DNA from 4 places in the Dysgonomonas sp. GY617 genome. Region 4 is predicted to be linked to each of the others. Evidence: riboswitches for the same ligand, from Rfam matches in the RefSeq annotation. Region 4 holds a riboswitch; each other region holds the start of a gene.

Evidence for each region. Region 4 has a riboswitch for cobalamin ahead of IR022_RS00585 (TonB-dependent receptor). Riboswitches for the same ligand answer to the same signal wherever they lie in the genome.
Region 1: linked by a shared signal. The riboswitch ahead of IR022_RS03560 (TonB-dependent receptor) and the one ahead of IR022_RS00585 (TonB-dependent receptor) in region 4 are both predicted to bind cobalamin.
Region 2: linked by a shared signal. The riboswitch ahead of IR022_RS08090 (TonB-dependent receptor plug domain-containing protein) and the one ahead of IR022_RS00585 (TonB-dependent receptor) in region 4 are both predicted to bind cobalamin.
Region 3: linked by a shared signal. The riboswitch ahead of IR022_RS03535 (thioredoxin family protein) and the one ahead of IR022_RS00585 (TonB-dependent receptor) in region 4 are both predicted to bind cobalamin.

Annotation. Positions count from the first base shown of each region.
Region 1 covers NZ_JADCLR010000001.1:848,229-853,745, reverse strand. Annotated here, with positions in the region: gene IR022_RS03575 (glycosyltransferase) at 1-754, opposite strand, end outside; gene IR022_RS03570 (M24 family metallopeptidase) at 898-2,166, opposite strand; gene IR022_RS03565 (helix-turn-helix domain-containing protein) at 2,327-3,205, shown strand; cobalamin riboswitch at 3,380-3,579, shown strand; gene IR022_RS03560 (TonB-dependent receptor) at 3,708-5,517, shown strand, end outside.
Region 2 covers NZ_JADCLR010000007.1:222,263-227,779, reverse strand. Annotated here, with positions in the region: gene IR022_RS08105 (GDSL-type esterase/lipase family protein) at 1-330, shown strand, start outside; gene IR022_RS08100 (LysM peptidoglycan-binding domain-containing protein) at 365-1,783, shown strand; gene IR022_RS08095 (MBOAT family O-acyltransferase) at 1,981-3,285, shown strand; cobalamin riboswitch at 3,320-3,477, shown strand; gene IR022_RS08090 (TonB-dependent receptor plug domain-containing protein) at 3,614-5,517, shown strand, end outside.
Region 3 covers NZ_JADCLR010000001.1:839,297-844,813, forward strand. Annotated here, with positions in the region: gene IR022_RS03515 (family 43 glycosylhydrolase) at 1-479, shown strand, start outside; gene IR022_RS03520 (hypothetical protein) at 698-901, opposite strand; gene IR022_RS03525 (DUF3868 domain-containing protein) at 974-1,339, opposite strand; gene IR022_RS03530 (AraC family transcriptional regulator) at 1,326-2,165, opposite strand; cobalamin riboswitch at 3,133-3,335, shown strand; gene IR022_RS03535 (thioredoxin family protein) at 3,451-3,690, shown strand; gene nrdI (class Ib ribonucleoside-diphosphate reductase assembly flavoprotein NrdI) at 3,699-4,067, shown strand; gene nrdE (class 1b ribonucleoside-diphosphate reductase subunit alpha) at 4,057-5,517, shown strand, end outside.
Region 4 covers NZ_JADCLR010000001.1:163,599-169,115, forward strand. Annotated here, with positions in the region: gene IR022_RS00575 (hypothetical protein) at 1-1,838, shown strand, start outside; gene IR022_RS00580 (cobyrinate a,c-diamide synthase) at 1,928-3,238, opposite strand; cobalamin riboswitch at 3,426-3,628, shown strand; gene IR022_RS00585 (TonB-dependent receptor) at 3,681-5,517, shown strand, end outside.

The DNA.
Region 1 (5,517 bases), 680 kb from region 4:
GAATATATAAATATGTACCTGTTAGTCCTGCAAAAATTCCCATATGGCTGTCAGACCCTGCTGAGAAAGATTTTTTATATGGATCAGAGCAATACATTTTAGGATCAATTCCAAACTCTTTTGAAAAACCATCTATTTTCTCAGGAGTAAGTGCTGTTATCCATTCTCTTACCAACAGGTTCTGCCAAGTATCACGCTGCCCGTTGAGAACCTCAAACCGTTCAAAGATCAGTCCCATCTTATCGAAAAATTCCATAGGAGGCATCTTTTTTACAGCATAATGATAAAGGGGATGTGCCCAGATAGTTGGTATATTATGCTTTAGGGCATACTCTTGAAAAAGGTACACATTGCGGCGAAGCTTATTCAACTTTACTTCTTGTTCGGGAGTAAAACCGTATGCCAATACATGTATCCCTATATTGTAGTCTGGAACCAAGCAACTAAATTCACACCCCGTCAGAATATCAAATCCTTTATCCTGCAAAGCGTAGCAAGAGCGTGCATTATTGTGGTTAGTAATTGTGAAAGCATTACATCCATTGGTCTGTAACTCCTGCAACAATCTGTCGGTTGGCAACCATGTTTCGGGAACATTCAATATACGTCCCATAAGTTCATCAGGTACATCACTGTTATAGTCGTGGCAATGTAGGTCTATCTTAAGTATATCTTTTTGTGGAAACCTTTCTTTCTGCTCGTTCAGAAACAGTTGAAGGTCGGATTTTAATTCTGATTGAAAATTATTTGTCATAGCTTTATTATTTTTTATCTGTAACAAATGAATACTTATGTTGTTACGAAACAATGTAGAAGTAATTAAATCATTGCTACAAAAATAATTATAGACAACAAAAGCTACTGATTCACATCAATAGCTTTTGTTATTTCTGACGATTAATATTCGGCTCTCATCAAGTGTGTTGAATTGCTATTTAGTTCAATTCCTCCATTTTCGCCCACTATTACAGTTCCACCAATATTGGCTAAATGGTTTCCAAAAGCACAGTTTGGTTCAAAAGCAAAGCACATTCCTGCCTGTAATACCAAATCTCTACCGGGGTTTGGCAACCTACCCACATTACCATATCTACTAGCTTGAGGTAGTATCTCTATACCTGGTGCGGTTCCGAATCCAATTGGACCATAAGGATTTATACTGTGTATCAAGGGGTGTACATGCCATCCTTTTGCATCCAAAAGGGGTTTTTCCATTGCATCAACAACTTCGCCAAAAGTTACTCCAGCTTTCAGAACGTCAACTCCTCTTTCATAACACTCGCGAGCTACCAGAGCCGCACGTTCCAAGTCTGGATGTATATTTCCGACTGCCACTGCTGCTTGATGTTGAGTCTCATACATACCGTACAATGCAAATATCTCTGACAAAACAATATCTCCTTCTTGTATTATTCGTGGAGCTTGAGAGCGATATTGCCAAGCAGGAGGTCCCCAAGCAATATATTCAGGACCCGACCCCATTAAAATTTCGGCTGTAAATCCTCCCATCGAAATACAAGTAGAGGTTATAGCTGCCGCTACTTCAGCTTCACTTACCCCAGGTCTCACTGTTATGCGCATAGCTTCACTCATTGCTTCACCAATATGTGCAGCATATCTAACCAAAGCCAATTCTTCCTCACTTTTCGGGGCAGCTAGTTTGAAAAAATCCATATAAACTGGCTTAATTTCAGCATTAGGAAATGCCTCCATTATACCCTTCCATGTACGGTGAGGCAATGCTCCATCGAAATAAAATGGAGGATATGGCTCTAGTCCAATGATTCCAATCTTTGGTCTATCAGGTAAACCTATTTCCTTGAGCATATTTCCAATGTTTGCACCTGTCTTTCCAACATATATTTGTTCGGGCTCAATCCATTGTTGATCTCCACGCATAGATGCCTGCATATGGTCGGCAACCATCATAGGAGCAAAAGTTATAACAACCGGCTTTGCCTCTTTGTGAAAAATCACTACAGAACCTAGTCTATCATTTGTAAAATAATGATCGATACAAAATGGTGCGGGTGCAGCAGATTCTCTATCTCCGTAAATAATAAGTGTATCTAGCTCATTATTTCTCATTATTGTGCGTGCTATCTCCCAACGACGATCGCGTTCTCTGAATGATAAAGGTGCTGGAATTGTCATTTTTGTTTTCATACTTCAATATTTTTAGTTTATACTCTTATTTGAAAAAGAACTACTGCAAAGTAATGGGTTATTGTCTCGGTGAATATTATCCGAAAAGAACAATAAATGTTCAATAGGTTTGTTTTATTGAAATATAAACATCTTCTTTACAGTAAATTTACATAGTCAAATGGAAGGTATAACTGAGATAGAAAACTATGACATATCTTATGTATCAAAAGAAATAGGTCTACTTGATATAGAGGGGATAGTTGTAAATAAGACAGATGATTCAGTAAGGAAGGGATTGACAAATTATCCACATTCTGTTAGTGGATTCATTTGTGCAATTTGTGTGGAAGGTAGTGCAGAATTGAAGATAAATTTCCAAAAAAGAGAACTAAAACCCGGTACTTTGATGGTGGTATTACCCCACTCCATGATGGAACCTATAACCGTTTCAGATGACTTGCATATAGATACTATCTTCTTCTCTTTAGACTTAGTCTCCAGAGATTCTTTATCCAATGACTTTGTTCTTTTTCAGGAAATACGTCAAATGCCATGTATAAAATTAAGTGATAGTCACTTTGATATATTTAGAAAACACCATAATAATATTTCGATGCATTATTACAGAGAACATAGTAAAAGCAAATTAGATATACTTAAATATCTATTACTTGCTCTTCTTACTGATATAAAAGATCTATACAATGACAATCCAGAGCAAAACAATAAACATACAAGAGGTAAAGAACTAACCCTTCAATTTTTTGATTTATTATATAAATATCACAAAGAACAAAGAAGCGTTTCTTTCTATGCAAGCGAAATGCATTTAACGACCAAATATCTCACAACCATGATACGTAAACATACAGGAAGATCTATTCTTAGCTGGATAAATGAAGCTATCATAGCACAAGCAAAATCAATATTAAAGACTTCAAATTTGTCAATCACGGAGATCACCGATGCATTGCACTTTACTGAGCCATCACTCTTTTGTCGGTTCTTCAAAAAACATACAAATATGACACCCTCCGAATACAGATATAAGTACTAAAACAGATAAGAAAAAGAGATAAATCGCATACCTTGATATTATTTTAAGCCTAATGTCATTTTCAGAGAATCTACTATCCCCTTAAATAAGATTACTATAATTAGTAACAATTAGAAATAATACGACCTACAAATTATCAAATAAATAATTATTATCTTATATAAATATATTTTATACCTTTGACGCTGATTTAGTAATTGAAGTATTTCTTATACTTTAATGAAAGGGAACCCGGTGAAAATCCGGGGCTGTACCTGCAGCTGTAATTCCTCATTATGTTGGTCAAAATTTCTATAACCACTGTATCGGATAGATATGGGAAGGTTTTTGACCAGAGGATAGCCAGAAGACCTGCTAGATCATAATAAACACCAAGCTTCCAGGAATAGAAAGCTGTGTATGATACTCGCAAAAAGGTATTTATCACTATTTTATTTAGCAGTAATAAGCTGCGTAAAGGAAACTCGATGTTTTATTTTATTTGACTAAAATAAAACAAAATATGAGCCATCGTACATTATTAACCCTAGTGACGCTCTTAATAAGTTGTCACTTGCTGTATGCACAAAAATTCTCGATCAAAGGGTCTATCACTGACTTTTCGAATAAGGAAGCACTCATTGGTGCAACCATCCATCTCCATAATACCAACATCAGTGTATCTACTGATAAAGACGGTAATTATGCAATCAACCATCTATCGCCCAATACTTACACTCTAATTGCATCTTACATTGGCTATAATCCTGCAGAAAGCACTATAACAATCAAAGATACTTCAGTTCTTGTCAATTTGACCTTGAAGAGCAAACCCACCTCAATGAATGAGATAGTAGTTACAGGAACAGGAACTGAGCACTATCTTAAGGATGCCCCTGTGCAGACTGAAGTGATTAAGGGTGCTGCATTAAAAGAGTATGCGGGTCGGGACATAGAAGATGTATTAGGTGGATTATCTTCTTCTCTCACTTTCAATCGGAACGACATGGGAAGTAACCTTCAATTAAACGGATTGAAAAACGATTACATCCTAATTCTTATCGACGGTAAACGGATAAATGGCGACGTTGGTGGTCAGAACGATTTAAGCCGAATCAATATGCATAATATTGATCGAATTGAAATTGTAAAAGGTGCAGTATCTTCTCTATATGGTTCGGATGCAATTGGAGGTGTTATCAATTTCATATCAAAGAAAAACAAAGATAAATTCAGTGCATCCAATACAACCCGAATTGGAGAATACGGGGATATAGACCAAGGAAACAGCTTTAGTTTCAACCATGGTAAATGGAATTCAACAAGCTCATTCATCTTTAATCATACAGACGGATGGAGAAATACTACCCAAGAATGGCATCGAAATACATTATACAATAACAGTGTTACCAAGACAGTAAACAGATCGACTAACTATACGCTGTCACAGAATTTATCTTATCAAGTAAATAAAAACTTAATCTTAACAGCAGATGCCTCATTTCATGAAAAATGGACTTATCGCCCGACAGGGATTCCATTATGGAGATTAAATGATTTTTATTATCGTAATCAGACCTACGCAACAGGAGCAAAATACAATCTTACAGGAAAGAATTTTCTTTCATTCGATTTATCTTATGATCGTTATGACTATTACTATGATTATACAAACCGTGAATATACCGACTATTTTGATGAAAACGGAAATAGGATCGTTTACTATCCCGATGACCGTATTCTTCAAACATCTCAACGCCGATGGTTAAGCAACTCAAAAGGTGTCTTTTATTTAGGTAAAAAGAATACGCTAAGTGCAGGTTTAGAGTATATGTGGGACGAGCTAGTGTCGCCTCGTAGATTGCAGGGAGATAGGTCTTCTACTTACGCTTTATCTCCTTACGTGCAAGATGAATGGAATATAACAGATCAGTTCAACATAACAGCAGGTTTAAGACTAGATTATAATAAAGATTTTGGACAGACCCTAACGCCCAAAATTTCGGCAATGTATAAATTAGGAGACTTCAATCTGCGTGCCACCTATTCCAATGGCTTTAAAGCTCCGACTATAAAAGAGTTATACTACCAATATTATGCTACAATTATGAGTAAGTATAAGGCTTATTATGGTAATAGGGATCTAAAACCTCAAAAATCGAATTACTATGCTACAAGCATTGAATACCACTTACCTAAATTTAAAGCAAGCATAACAGGCTTTCACAATAGTATTCGAGACATGATCTCCCTTCAAACAATTCCAACTTCAGTTGAAGATAAAATGCAGTTGGTAGAAGAAACCATGCAGTATGTTAATTTAGCGAAAGCAC
Region 2 (5,517 bases), on a different contig from region 4:
ACAGGAGACAGAGCTGTGAAAACAGATATGGAAATGAAAACCGATAAGGCGGTAGAACCTTTGGTAAAACATCAGAGATTGTATGCCGAGAGTACTCATTCGGGCTTTATAAATCTATATACATTGATGGGTGGATATGGCTCTATGATAAAATGGGTACAAGAAAGTCCTTCTTTGGCTAATAAAGATTATACTCACTTCAATCAAAAGGGAGCAAAAAAAATAGGTGGACTTATTTATAATGAACTGGATAAAGGGTATATTCAATATAAAAGATTAAGAGAATCAGGGCAAATTGCAGCCCGAACTAAACATACTGATGATTTATAAAAAAACAATAACATTCTTATTTTTTCTGTGTTTAATGTCTTCCGCTATATATTCGAAAGATAGTAAGGACGTTGTATCTTCAGATTTCAAGAATGTGAAGTTGTTGGAACCTTTATTTGATAAGTTATATCAATTGGAGAAGAATCAAAAGGGTAAAGTGAATATTGTACATATTGGCGATTCGCATGTGCAGGCTGATATGTTTACAAACGTAATTCGTCAAATTTTACAAACTAAGTTTGGCAATGGGGGATATGGATTTTCCTTTCCTTATAGTTTGGCTAAAACAAATGGTACAAGTTATATAAAATATACTTCCAATACTTTATGGGAGAGTCGTCGTAATATATATCCGGTGACAGATGTTTCAGTAGGTTTAAGTGGAATAGGACTCTATGCGAATAGTTCTGATTTTGAAATAAATATAGATGCTAACCCTTTATATACATTCAATAAGATAAAGCTATTGTATCCAACTAAAACATCTTGTTTTAAAATCGTTTTGCCCAATAGTGACTATAAAACTGTATCGGAAGAGGTTGTTGTTAAGCCCCAAATAGAAAGCAAAAAGGCTGAGGGGTCAAAAGTAAACTATACTCTACATAAAGTAGAAAGTAAAGAGACTTTGTATAGAATATCTCAAAACTATGGTATTTCGGTGGAGAAATTAAAGGAAATAAACAATTTGGGCTCAAATACGATTCGTGTGGGAATGGACTTAAAAATACCCAATAAGCAGGAGTTGGCAGAGCCTGAGCCTAAAGTGGCTATGATCCCCAAAGTTGTAAAAGAGGAGGAGAAAAGCGAGAATGAACCAAAGATTATTCTTTCTAAAGAAAAACCTTACGAATCGGAATTTATTCTGCCTATGTCATCTAATCAGGTGACTATTTTACCATGTAATAAGCAGTCCGAATATAATTTAAGTGGGATAGTGGTAGAAAACGAGAGACCAGGTGTTATATATCATACCATAGGAGTAAATGGAACAAAGGTTTCAGATTACAATAAATATCCATTGTTTTTTGAGCAACTACCTTCTTTAGGAGCAGATTTAATAGTCATTTCTTTAGGAACAAATGAGGCTTTTAATAAATGGACAACGCCCTATTATGTTTCACAAATGCAAGAGTTTATAGATAAGATAAAGAAAAATAATCCAAAGTCTATAATCTTATTAATGACGCCTCCGCCTTCATTGTTTAAAAGAAGAACTCCTAATACTTTTGTAGAAGGATATGGAGAGGCTATGAAAGGATTGAAAGGCTGTGTAGTATGGGATTTGTTGAATAAGTTGGGCGGCGTACAAGCTCCTCTTAATAAAGATTTTGCTCCATTGATGGCTAAAGATAAAGTGCACTATACAAGAGAAGGATATGAAAAGCAGGGAGTGCTTTTCACTACTGACTTTTTGACTGCTTATGATAACTATGTAAAAAGTAGAACTAATTGAAAACTGTGTTAACTAACTTAGAATCTTATTTCTCTATAACTACAGATCAAATACGATCTTGGTTTGAGTATGACCCAAGCAACCCGCTTTTATTTAGCTCGAGTTTGTTTCTTGGATTCTTTTTGGCTTTTTATTTAGTATATATATTGACTCGGAAATACGCACATTTTCGGACAGTATATGTTTTACTCTTTTCGATGTTTTTCTACTATAAGGCAGGAGGCGAGTATTTCATATTATTGATACTGTCGGCTCTCATTAATTATATACTGTCTGAAGTAATGGACTTATCTACAAAGAAGTCAGTCCGAAAAACAGTGCTTACAGTTACAATAGTTCTCAATCTGTTAGTGTTGGCGTATTTCAAATACATGAATTTCTTTATTGGGAATTTAAACAGCCTATTTCACGAGAATTTTCAACTTCAACATATCATTCTACCTGTTGGTATATCATTCTTTACATTTCAGGCAATAAGCTACTCTGTTGATTTGTATCGGAGGGAACTTAAGCCGGCTAAGAATGTTCTGGATTTTGCTTTTTATCTCTCTTTCTTTCCTCAATTGGTTGCTGGACCTATTGTGAGAGCTAAGGAATTTCTTCCGCAGATGTATCGTGAGATAAATTTGTCGAAGAAAGAAGCAGGTCTAGCTTTATTTTTGATTATTACGGGTTTGATTAAAAAGTCTGTTATATCCGATTATATATCTCTGAATTTTGTAGACCGTATTTTTGATAGTCCTTTAAGTTATACACCATTCGAAACATTAATGGCTACTTATGGTTATGCTTTACAGATCTATTGTGATTTTTCGGGTTACTCTGATATGGCTATCGGTATAGCATTATTAATGGGATTTAAACTTCCTGAGAACTTTCGTACACCTTATAAATCGGTTTCGGTGACTGAGTTCTGGCGTAGATGGCATATTTCTTTGTCGTCTTGGTTGAGAGATTATTTGTATATTCCATTAGGAGGAAACAGAAAAGGACGATTCCGCACATATTTCAATCTATTTTTAACGATGCTTATTGGAGGTCTTTGGCATGGTGCGGCATGGAAATATATTGCATGGGGTGCATTACATGGCGGAGCACTTGCTGTTGAGCGTTTATTCAGGCAGTTTGTAAAACTTCCCGAAAAGAATATATTTGTTAATCTGATTTGCGGAATTATCACTTTCCATTTTGTAGCATTTTGTTGGATATTCTTTAAAGCCAACGATTTTGAAGTTGCCACAGCGGTTATAAGTAATATTAGCCGACTCGAATATAATCCCGAGGCATGGCTCATGGTAATCCAAGGATACCGAAATGTATTTATACTTATATTTATAGGTTTCATTTTACATTTCACACCTAAGCGTGTGAGTGATATGGTTGAAATGGGCTTCCTTAAGTTACCGTATATTGGACGTGCTATTATTGTAGGTGGCGTATTCTGGTTGGTATATGCAACTGCGTCTAGTGGAACGCAACCATTCATCTACTTCCAATTTTAACAATTTTGTTTGGATGAATTAGGTTTTATAACATATCTTTGCACCGTTGTTTTGCTCCTGTAATAAATATTTAAGAAGGATGCAAAAAGGGTAATCAGGTGAAAGACCTGGACAGACTCGCTACTGTAAGCATTCTATTTGTAAATGAATAGAATGTAAGTCAGAAAACCTGCAAGACGACAAAAAGTGATACTAAACAGCTTTCGAGAAATAGAGCTGAAGATCAAAAACTGTCGATTCATTCTTCTTTAGAATATTTCCAATGTAATTTCTTCACAATATTTTGTCCGAAAGCTAAATCTATTATTGATTTATAGGCTTTCAGTATATGAAGTATTCTTGTTTTCTCCTTATATTTCTTATTTCTCAGTTCTGCTTCTTCGAAGTAGATGCTCAGAATAAAGATTCCATAAAAATTCAGCATATCAATGAGGTAACTGTAACTGCACAGGTATTACCTTCGGTTTCGCGTGCTGCCTCGCCTCTTCAAGTTATGACTTTTGCCGATTTAGAGCGTATTGGTGTGCAATCAATCTCTGATGCTGTAAGACGATTTGCGGGAGTAATGGTGAAGGATTATGGTGGAATAGGTGGTTTGAAAACTGTTTCAGTAAGGGGTTTAGGTGATCAGCATACTGCTGTATTATATGACGGAATAGCTTTTAGCAATTCTCAATCAGGGGCAACTGATATAGGGCGTTTCTCTTTTGAAAATATATCTTTTATATCACTCAATATTGGACAGGCTGACGATATATTTCAATCGGCAAAGGCTTTTGCTTCTGCGGGAACTCTGAATATTAAAACGGCAAAACCTCAATTTGGGGATAAAAAGTATAAAGGGCAGGTTCTTCTTCATGGAGGATCATGGGGTATGTTTAGTCCGGCAATCGTTCAATCTTACAAAATATCGTCCGCATGGGCTACTACATTTAATGGAAGTTGGCAAAGAGCTGATGGAAATTATCCTTTTAAGTTTAACACTGGAGAAAAAACAGAACGTCGTAATCGGAATAACTCAGATGTTGATATCTGGCAAGGCGAATTAAATGTATACGGTGATCTGAAAAGTGGTGGGACGCTTCAACTGAAAGCATTCTATCTTGATTCGGAAAGAGGAATTCCCGGAGCTGTGATATCTGGTAATATAGAAGCCAATGAAAGACTGTGGAATAAAGATTTCTTTACACAAGTAAATTACGAGAAAAAAATCAACTCGAAATTTTCGCTACAAGGATTAGGAAAGTATTCCAGATTGTATAGTAAATATTTGGATGTTGATGCTATATATGATAACGGATTTATTATTGATAAATATACTCAGGTTGAATACTATGGTTCTGCATCGGCATTGTATCAGCCTACTGATATTTTTTCTGTATCATTGGCGCAAGACTATGCTTATAATAAACTAACCTCCAATTTTGTAAAACAACAATATCCATCGCGAGGAACTTCATTAACGGCTTTGAATGCACAGGTTAAGACCAACCGATTGACTGCTACTGCCGGTATATTAGGAACATACATTGGCGAGAACGTGAAGCAGGGAGACCGCCCTAAAGATAAAACGCGATTGTCGCCGGCATTCAGTCTATTGTATAATCCTTTTGACATAGGTTTGAGATTCAGAGCTTCTTATAAGGATATATACCGTGCCCCAACATTTAATGAAATGTATTATTTCCGTATGGGAAATACAGCATTACGTCCTGAGATTTCAAAACAATATAATATAGGTAGTACATTCTATCGATCTGTGAGCGAAAAGTATAGTTTGCTTAATATTTCGGTTGATGCCTATTTAAATAAAGTAAGAGATAAGATTGTAATATTTGCGGCAGCTCCTCAGGTTCTGAAAATGACGAATCTCGATAATGTAACTATATATGGGGTTGATGTTTCTACAACATCGGAGATTGACTTGTCATCTTCATTAAAGTTAATAGCTATTGGTGCATATAGTTATCAATCGAGTGAAAATGATGATACTAAAAAGCAAATTCCTTATACACCCGAGCATAGTGGGTCGGGGTCGATAAGTTTCGAAAATCCTTGGGTAAATATTACTTATAGTTTTGTTGCCAGTGGTAAAGTCTATTCTAAACTGGATCATACAAAATCAACGCGAATAGATGCTTATAGCGATCATTCGGTATCAGTAAATAAGACTTTTTTATTAAAACAGACCAAGCTAAGGTTACAGGCTGAAGCATTGAATCTATCAAATAA
Region 3 (5,517 bases), 680 kb from region 4:
ATGATGGACAAACCTATATTTATCAAGGAGGTGGAGGAGTCTGCAAAGCAGGCAAATTAAAGGATAACATGATGGAAGTTGATGGTGCGTTGTTAACCATGGAAGGTCTTACTGATTTTCATGAAGCAGCATGGGTACACAAGCGTAATGGAATTTACTACCTTTCATACTCAGATAATCACGATGATAATCTGAATGATGGAGTAGAAGGTGATAATAGAATGCGCTATGCAACAAGTAATAGCCCTTTAGGTCCTTGGAAATATGAAGGTATTTATATGAATCCAACAAACAGTTATACAAATCATGGCTCGATAGTAGAATACAAAGGTCAGTGGTATGCATTTTATCACAATAGTGAACTATCTGCTAAAAATGGAGTATTTAATGATTGGCTACGTTCTATTTGTGTAGACAAGTTATATTATAACGAAGATGGTACTATCAAGATGGTAAAGCAAACTACAAATTTAGAATAGCTAGACCATTCTTCTAAAAAAACTCTCTGAAAAAATCAGAGAGTTTTTTTTCGCCCCTCAGAAATCGTAATAATTTAGACTCTGTATATCTTCCTTTACTTAACTATAATATTTAACTCATTTCCCCACAAATTGAGTCCAAATAAGATACAATCATATGGGTGATATATGTAGTCCCATCAATACAAATATAGTCTCATTTGATGAATTTAATTTTTTTACTTTAGTTTATTGATGTTGCTATTTTTTGAAAACTTTGAATGTTTAAAATTGTGCTGATCTTTGCTATAACCAAACAAGTTATAAACCGATCCAGACTCTTCCTCGCTGCATATATAAATAATATCATTTTCAGAATCATACATTCCTTTGATATGATGATCTTCTAATACTCGTAAAATTACTTCAACGTATTTATCCATAGTTATTTATTGTTATTTAATTTCTTAAATAAACCTTATGAATTATCATAATGTACACATCTGTTTTTGAGTTCACTGACAAACAACAGTTATTTTTGCTCTGTCCATCCACTCTTCATAGTGAAGAGATAGATTATAAGAGTAATCAATAACAGATTCGTCAACAGCTTTCAATAATTTCATTATGCGGTAAGTACGCAAAATGTTTCGATTCAATCCCCACAGAGCACGCTTGAAAGCCCAATAGCGTCCTTTACCTGCAAGCAGAACCAAAGGTAACTCCAACTGCTTGTCGCCATCAGAAAGTACAGGAGCAAATAGATGACTCCGATTAGTATCTATCTTGCGGCATATAAAATGCATATTTAGGCTAATATAGAACTGTTCGTCTTGTCGCTTCATCTCAACAAGGCTGTATTGAATTTTACACATACTCATATTCGAACATATTAAATTTGATACTATTTTTGCAGCAGAATTCGATAAGTTCTGTTTCCGACTTAAAGTTGTACTTATCTAAAATTTCATCTAACGGTAAGGTGTCATATACCAAAGTATAATTTAGGCTTTTTACTTTCTGCATCATCAACCATTTGAGAGGAGTAGTATTGAATTCAGTTTTAAAATGCCGAGTAAATGTCTTAGTAGTCATACAGCATTCCTCAGACAGTTCTTTAACTGTAATTTTATCTGTGTATTTTGCAAACACAGTCATTCTAAACTTGCTTTCATTTAATACAGTAGGAGAGAAGAATCGAGCTAATAAGTCTTTAGCATAAAACTTACGCATAATAAATAACCATTCCATTTTCTTCAAATGAAAGAAACCTTTAGAGGAAAATTCGCCATTCTTATAGTATATAATTTCAGATAAAAAGTAACGAAGAGGTTTCTTTATTTCTAATTCATCAAGTCTCAATTCATCAGGAGTATATTTTGCAATAATATTAAATAACAGAGCCTGTTCGATATACGGTAATAGATTATCAGACTTTAATTCAACACAGGTTGTCGTTTTATTAACAATCCCTTTGTAAGGGGTGTAATTCTTAGACAGAAAGTACATAGAACCTGCTTCAAATACTTTTTTTGTTCCCTGAAAATCATTTATTAGAATTTCTCCACTCATTATGAAAAAAATGCTATTTTCATCAAAACTTCCTATATCAATTATTTCATTCTTTTGATAATGATAATATTGAAAAACATTATCATCTTCTTCTTTTACTATTAGCTTTGCGATAGTTTTGAACTGAACCCCCATTTGTATATTGATTTAGTATTTTATTCTTATCTATATTATAGCAATAACTATATAGCCAATTTTGCGAGATATAACGAGGATATTTAGAAAGATTCCAACTCGTATTTATTCTGGATTCAAAAGTATTAATGATCATAGATTCTTTTTTGAAGAGTTGGGGACAAAATAATGTGAAGAAAGGGACAATCGAAAGACGAATAATAAATGATTAAATAGGAAAGTTAAGCTATAAGTTTGTGCAGCTTTAAATCTAAGATATTGTAAACTGAAGGTATACAACAATTAAGAATACCCTAGCATTAGGTCGTTATTGAGAAATACAAAGTAAAATTGAAACTCTTTTTTTATATGTCTATCTGCCTGATATAGTGTTGTTAAATAAGATTCTCTTTCTGTCAGTTATTGTGAATATAAAAGCTATTTAAAATTTATCTTGATTCGTATTACTTAGAGTTAGAAGATGTTTCGATAGAGAATATAAAATCAGTTATAATATGCTATTGAGATAAATGAAATATTTATAGTTACATAAAAAGGAAATAGACATTGGAATAAAATAAGTCTGCTAGCCTAAGTTTGATACGATTGTCCCTTTTTGTTGATATTTTGTCCCTTTTTTGTTTCGGTGTGTTAATTAACTTTCTTATAATTAGTTTATTGTGTAAAATACACCTTCTGTTTTTGATAATTTGATTCGTCCTAGTTCTTCTTTTAAGAATAGTGTGGCTACGATTCTTATTTTTATATTAAAACCTTCTTTTAGTCTATACTAAGCTGATAGTATAAATACTTCTCAGAAAGAATGTATTCTAATCTTTTGATAACTTAATTTTCTACTGTAAGTATTCTATTTTTGGAAATTTAGAATATCTATAATCGCATATAGTTTTCTTTTTTGTGAATATTAATGATGACTTATTGGTAATTAAATTTTCATTTTAGAACATTATTCTCAAATAATTGTTTAATCTTTGTATAAGATTTTGGTGTCATAAACTTGCATCTTCAAGTATGTGATGAAAAGGGAATCAGGTGTAAATCCTGAACAGACCCGCTGCTGTAAGCTCTAAAAGATGTTTTCACAATACCTATTGCCACTTTTAAAAACTAAAGGGAAGGCCGTGAAAAAAGGAGTAAGTCAGAAGACCTGCCAAAATAAAAAGAAAACTTTTTCTTTCGGGTGTAAAGATGAGTTTGCTAAAAAAAGATATCTCATAAAATAAAAATGTGTGGAGTGTAGTATTTTACTAAACTCTTATTTTCTATATATTAATCAAATAAAGACATGAAGAAGATAATAAAATTCGAAAAGGAAGATTGTAATCCATGTAAAATGGTTTCAGAATATTTTAAGACTTATGATGTCTCAATAGAGGCAGTAAATCCATTCAATAATCCAGAGACTGCCATGAAATACAAAATCCGTTCTGTTCCTACCACTCTTCTAGTAGACAATGACGAAATAGTGATGCGCGTAATCGGATACCAGCCGAATGAACTTAAGTCAATGATAGATTCTTTATAAAGAAGAAGATGATTATTTATTATGATAGTAAGACGGGAAATGTAGAACGTTTCGTTCATAAGATTCGTTTATTGACAGACTGGCGTTGTATCAAAATGTCTGATTCGATGTTGGCTGATAGGAAAGGGCATTTGATTACCTATACTACTCAAATGGGGGCTGTTGCGGAAACAACACTCAGGTTTATGGAACAAAACAGTGATTTCATTCTGTCTGTCTCCTCCAGTGGAAATATGAACTGGGGAGCCAATTTTGGATTGGCTGCTGATAAAATAGCCGAAAAATATGGCATCCCTATATTAATTAAATTTGAATTATCCGGATTAGAGCGTGATGTAAACAGCTTTATCCTAAAAGTAAAAGAATATGCAAATTAAAAAGTGGATACTCCTCAATAATGAGGTAATGATAAAAAAGGACGAGGATTTCCAATTGGAAAAAGATAAGGAAGCAGTCCGCTCTTATTTTCTGGATTATGTAAATAAAAATACAGTCTTTTTCTATACCCTAAAAGAAAAGATAGATTACCTGATAGAGAATAATTACTACGAAAACCTCTATGAACAATACTCATTCGAAGAAATAATGCGGGTCTATGCGCTTATTTATGAGCGGAAGTTTCGCTTTCCTTCATTTATGAGTGCTTTCAAGTTTTTTCAGAATTACGCTTTAAGAGATGATAGTGGAGAGAAATTTTTGGAAAGATACGAAGACCGTGTTGCCTGTATAGCCTTATACTTAGCTCAAGGAGATGTTAACCAAGCAATAAAATATGCAGAATTGCTAGTTAATCAGGAATATCAACCAGCTACACCTACTTTTTTGAATGGAGGAAAAAGAAGATCAGGCGAATTGGTTTCTTGCTTTCTTGACGAGATAGGCGATAGCCTCAATTCTATAGGTTACGCTATAAACTCTTCGATGAAATTATCTTCTATTGGAGGTGGTGTGTCTTTGAATCTTTCTAAATTACGGGGACGCTCAGAAGCAATAAAAGGAGTGGAGGGACGCGCAAGCGGCGTATTGCCTATTATGAAATTATTAGAAGATGTTTTCTCCTATGCCAATCAATTGGGACAACGTCCCGGAGCCGGAGCTGCATATTTAAATGTTTTCCATTCAGATATAGAAGAGTTTCTGGATTGTAAGAAAATCAATGTGGATGAGAAGGTTCGTATAAAATCTCTTTCCATAGGTGTTATTATACCTGATAAGTTTATGGAGTTGGCGGAGAAAGATGAGCCATTCTATGTCTTTTATGCACATTCGGTGTTCAGAGCTTATGGGAAATATCTCGATGATATGGATATGAACTTGATGTATCAACAGCTTGTGGATAATCCCAAAGTCAGAAAAAAACGTTTGAGTGCCCGTGTGTTATTGGTTAAAATTGCACAAACTCAGAAAGAGAGTGGGTATCCTTATTTGTTTTTCAAGGACAATGCGAACAGAGAGCATGCACTCAAAGATATAGGCGAGGTAAAGTTTAGTAACCTTTGTACCGAGATTATGCAATTGTCGGAAGTTTCTGAAATAAACGATTATTTCCAGGAAGATATTATTCGCAGAGGTATATCCTGTAATTTGGGTTCTTTGAATATTGTTACAGTTATGGAGAATAGCCGGATAAAAGAAGCGGTATCTACAGCTATAGATGCTTTAACTGTAGTTTCCGATATTTCGAATATAGACGTAGTTCCTTCTATCAAAAAAGCGAATGATGAGTTGCATAGTGTGGGATTGGGGGCGATGAATTTACATGGCTTTTTTGCGAAAAACTTCATTGCATATGAAAGTATTGAGGCTCTTGACTTTTGTAATGTTTTC
Region 4 (5,517 bases):
GCTTGGGCTGGGCAGCTATACAATCGACTACCGCTGGGTATGCTGCTGTTGTATCTATGCCCGTTGGTGCTTTACCTAAAGTATCTGGAGTTATGATGAAAGATATTAAAGCCATTGGTGGAGCCTCTTTTGTCGCTAGTAATTCAATAGACAATGGAGGTAATACAGGTTGGAATTTTGCTACATCGGCCTCACCTGATTTGTATTGGGTAGGTGGTAGTGGTGTATGGAACGATGCCAGCCATTGGTCGTTTACTTCCGGAGGTCAGGGTGGAGCTTGTGTTCCCTCACCCAATAGTAATGTGTTTTTTGATGCTGGTTCGGGCTTTACGTCTGCCTCTAAAACTGTAACTATAGAGGCAACTGCCTATTGTCGCAATATTACATGTGCAGGTGCAGTTACTCCACCAACTTTAACATCGACTAGTTCCACTAGTATTTCGTTCAACATATATGGCTCCTCAGTTTGGCAGTCGGGTATGACAATGAGTGTTTATATTGTAAACTACCAGAATACAGGAATACCTAAAACAATTACCAGTAATGGTGTTAAAACCGGTACATATAATGTATATATATATGAAACCTCTTCAATTTCATTGGTGGATGAGCTTAAATTAGGTGCTACTTTATCTATAAATGCAGGTGTTTTTAATACCAATAATAACAGGGTTGAGGGAACTAGTTTTTATATTAATTCAGGTATTGTAGCCCGAACCCTTAATCTGGGTAGTTCCGATATATATTTTACATCAAGTGTTCTATTAAATAGTCAGTATTTAACTGTTAATGCAGGTACTTCACATATTCACCTAACGGGTTCTTCAGGTAATCTTAGTGTGTACGCCGGACAAATATATAACAATGTTACGTTCGAAAATGCAAGTCCTTCTGGTGCAACTCTACAAAGTACTGGTACATCGGTTGGAAAAGAGGTGCAATTTAATCGTGTAGAGTTTAAGGGCACAGTTGGTTCTCTCTCCGGGCATAATATGTTTAACCAATTATTTTTAACCGCAGGTGGTACATATACATTGTCGGTAGGAGGGGATATTCAGACTGTTAAAGAAAGATTGACCATGTCGGGGAATACCTGTCTGATATTGTTTGTGAAAAGTAGTACATCAGGTACACAGGCAAATTTAAAATTATTGGGAGGTCGTAGTGACTTTAACTTTGTCAACATAAAAGATATCAATGCAACAGGGGGGATGACGCTTCATTTCAGAGATAAAAGTACAGTTGCCGGTCAGAATAATACCAATATAACTTATGATGCCTATAACTCAGGAGAGTTTAATGGTTTTCCTTCCGACTGGACTTGTCACTTTATAGATGCTGATGTTCCTGCAAGCTATACTCTTACAGCAGATGGATTCTTTGGTACAGAGTACACGGAGTATGTATGGACAAAAATAGGAGACCCAAATTTTACTGGTACAATAAGTACAGCTTCATTTATTGACTTGCGTACATTTGGCTATGGTACCTATAGGGTGCAGGTTAAGTACAATGCTACTTGTATTGTAACAGGTACAGTTTTAGTCGTAAAAAGAACCGATTCGGTAGATGCTGGTGTTCAACCAAGTAAGGTTTGTCAGTTACCGGTAAATACATTAGCTAATGTAAGTGTAAATGGCGAAAATATAAAATGGTATGCCACAGCTGTTTCAGCAGGAGTTTTGCCCTTAACGACTGTTTTGGTTGATGGAGCTACTTATTATGTGACGCAAACAAAAAATAACTGCGAAAGTGGACGTGTACCAATCACTATAAAAATTGGCGATTGTACAAATGTGTATGTAAATCCTAACTTAAGGATGAGAGTACCCATGTAATATAAATGCAGCTATAACTATAAGAAACCCCGAAAGCAATATATTGGCTTTCGGGGTTTTTCTGTATTGTGAATAAAGTAAACGTAGAGTTACTCAAACAATTTCATTAAATCGAGTTCAGACCAATAGATGTGAGTATAGCCTGCAATTGTATTCTTATATCTTATAAGTTTGGTATCCACCTCAGTTCCTTTAGCATTATGTATTTGGGTTACAGTAGACGTATTGTTGTGGGGGTCTTCTACTTTCGAATAATGAAATTCGTGACCTTTGATACATTGCCCCTTGTAAGTGAAAGATCTGTATCCCAGTTTTAATCTCATGTGTTGCATGGTGGCAGTTTGCTTAAGAATGTCAACCATAGGATATTCAATACCCTCCTTGTCTGCAATCGAAGTACAGAGATACATCATACCACCACATTCGGCTATCAATTTACCCTCGTTTTCTATATATGATCTGATACTTTCGAGCATTGATGTATTACTACTCAATTCCTTCAAATATAATTCGGGATAGCCTCCCGGTAGATATACCAAATCAGAATTTAGAGGTAGTTCTTTATCTTTTATAGGGCTAAAAAATGAAACATTGCCTAGTTTTTTCAGATGCTCAATATTCTCGTGGTAGATGAAATTAAAAGCTTCGTCATAAGCCACAGCAATATTTAGATTACCTTTTGCTTTTTCTTCTTCTTCTTTCGAGGCGTTGGTTATTTTATTGGTCGCAGTAATTTCGAGTAGACGATCAACGTTTATGTGTTTTTCGATAAGTGCAGCCACCTTGTTGGCAAACTCATCAAATATAAATTCCTTTTCGATATTTAATCCCAAGTGACGCGATGGGATTTCAACATTCGTATCCTTCGGTAAATACCCTAAAGCCTCTAGTCCTACATCTTCACAAGCATCTTTCAGATAACTGTAATGACTATCGGAAGCTACAAAGTTAAAGATGACACCTACTACATTTATATTCTTATAGAAGTTCTTGAAACCAAAGAGTAGAGCAGCGGCAGAGTAAGCCATCGATTTAGCATTGATAACGAGCACAACAGGTATATCTAGCAATTCAGCTATCTGGGCACTGCTTCCCTGCATGCGGTTATAGCCGTCATATAAGCCCATGACGCCCTCAACAATACAAGCATCTTTGTTGGTTGCATACTTCGAATAGAGCGATTCTACATGATGCGTGGAGGCAAGAAATACATCGAGATTAATAGAGTGATTACCCGAAGCCATGTCGTGGTACTTAGTATCAATATAATCAGGACCACATTTAAATGGTTGAGTTTTGAGTCCTCTATTTTTCAATGCTCTCAAAAGACCCAGAGTAAGGGTGGTTTTGCCCGAACCGGAGGTTGTAGCCGATATAAGGAAACGAGAAGTCTTATCCATATATAAGTAATTGTGAATATTTAAAGTTTTATCTCGCTGTAATACTGTTGTTTACAGCTAAAAAATTTATGGCTTTATAATTATTATTGTATTGCAAAAATATAAAATTTACATCATAAGCTGTATCTATGATGTTATTTGTTTTATTTATTTTTCTGAATACCGTTTATTTAAAATAGATTAAAAGTATCTTTGCGGTCGTTAAGGTGATGCTGTGAGACACTCGTCTCTCGCATTTAAAAGGGAATTCGGTCAGAATCCGAAACAGTGCCCGCTACTGTGAACTCTTTAAAATTTTGAACAATTCTTTTGCCACTGTTCTACAGCATGAATGGGAAGGCGTTCAAAATAGAGTGAGTCAGGAAACCTGCCTAACAAACCAGTTATTTATATATTCTCGGGGTCAAGAATATTATTATAAACAATTTATTTTCATTTTATAATGAGAAAGAAGCTATTGCTAACAGCACTTGGGTGTTGTATAGTAAGTCTTGCGTTTGCTCAGATGACCTTGAAAGGAAAAGTTCTTGATGAAGAAGGTCAGCCTGTATTGTGTGCAACGGTTCGTTTGGAGAGAACTACAATCGGTGTAGTAACTAACGATCAGGGCGAATTTATGTTTAAAGATGTGCCCAATGGAGAGTATGTGATGCGGACGAGCCGGATGGATTTTGAGACTCAGAAGCAAAACGTAAACCAATCGGATGACAAAATGGTTATCCAATTAAAGAAATCTTACTTAAATCTAAATGAGGTAGTTGTTACCGGAACCGGAACTTATCACCGGTTAAAAGACACACCTGTACCTGTTGAAGTGATTACTGCTAAGGAGATCAGTAATACAGGAACTCTCAATTTCGAAGATGCTTTGGCTGCTCTGTCTACTTCTATTGCAACCAAAGGAGCTTACAACATTGTAATGAATGGTCTTAGAAATAAGCAAATTCTTATTCTAGTTGACGGTAAACGTTTGGCCGGAGACGTGGGTGGCGATAACGATCTGGAACGTATTGATATGAGTAACATCAAGCGTGTAGAAGTTGTAAAAGGAGGAGCTTCCTCTCTATATGGTTCGGAGGCTATGGGTGGTGTAATTAATATTATAACCAATACTCCACAAAGTACTGTAGATGTTGTATCTGCAACACGAGTTTCTAAGTATGGACAATTCAACCAGAATACCAACCTAGGGTTTAAAGTAGGCAAGCTGTTTTCTCAAACTACCTACCAACGCCGACAAACCGAAGGGTGGCAATTGAGTCCGTATGAGATTAAATCTCTGAGTAAACCCACTCGAGATACCTTAGTAGAAACAGGTAAGCAGGCTATGGCAGCTTACAAATCGAATACCGTATCTCAGAAGTTTATGTATAATCCGACCAAGAAATCGTCGATCTATACCAAAGGAGTTTATTTCGATAAGAAAACCGATCGTCCTTATGCTGACTATGCATACGATATGTTTTACAAAGATTACAACTTTGCTCTAGGAGGAGATTATCATTTCAGAAAACACGTCAATTACATCACATTCGATTCCTATTTCGATAACTACGAGTATTATAAAGATTACTTGAAGAAATCAGGAAAGTTTGAAGCCGGAGATCGTGACCTTACCAAGCGTCAACGTCTTTTCAATACCACGATAAAAGGCGTATTCAGCCTCGGTGAAAATCATAAATTAAATACGGGACTCGATTTCATGAACGAGTATATGAAAAATCCCGAAAGTCTAGCAGAGTCCAAATCGGCATATACAATGGCATTTTATGCTCAGGATGAAATCAAGGTAATAGAGCGTTTATCGGTCGTTGCCGGATTTCGTTTGCTGCATCACGAAACATTCAAAAATAAATTCAATCCAAAAGTTTCGGCTATGTATGCTTTAGATCATTTCAATTTCAGAGCATCCTATGCCGCAGGATTCAGAGCCCCCAATCTGCAAGAGTTGTATTACGATAAAATATCGGGAAGCATGGTTAGTCAGGGAAATACAAATCTGAAACCTGAAAGATCTAATTACTACTCTCTTAATACCGAGTATATAAGCGATCATTTTACCCTTTCGATAACAGGTTATATCAATAATATAAAAGATATTATCGACAGACAAGTGCAACCACTCACTCCCGAAGATGAGGCAGGCGGTATTAAAACCCGTTATATGTACAACAATGTATCTAAGGCACGTACTCAGGGTGTAGATGTTTCGATGAATACATTTCTGGGAGAAGGTTTTTCGATAGGCTTGAATTATAGTTACCTGGATGCTCGTAACA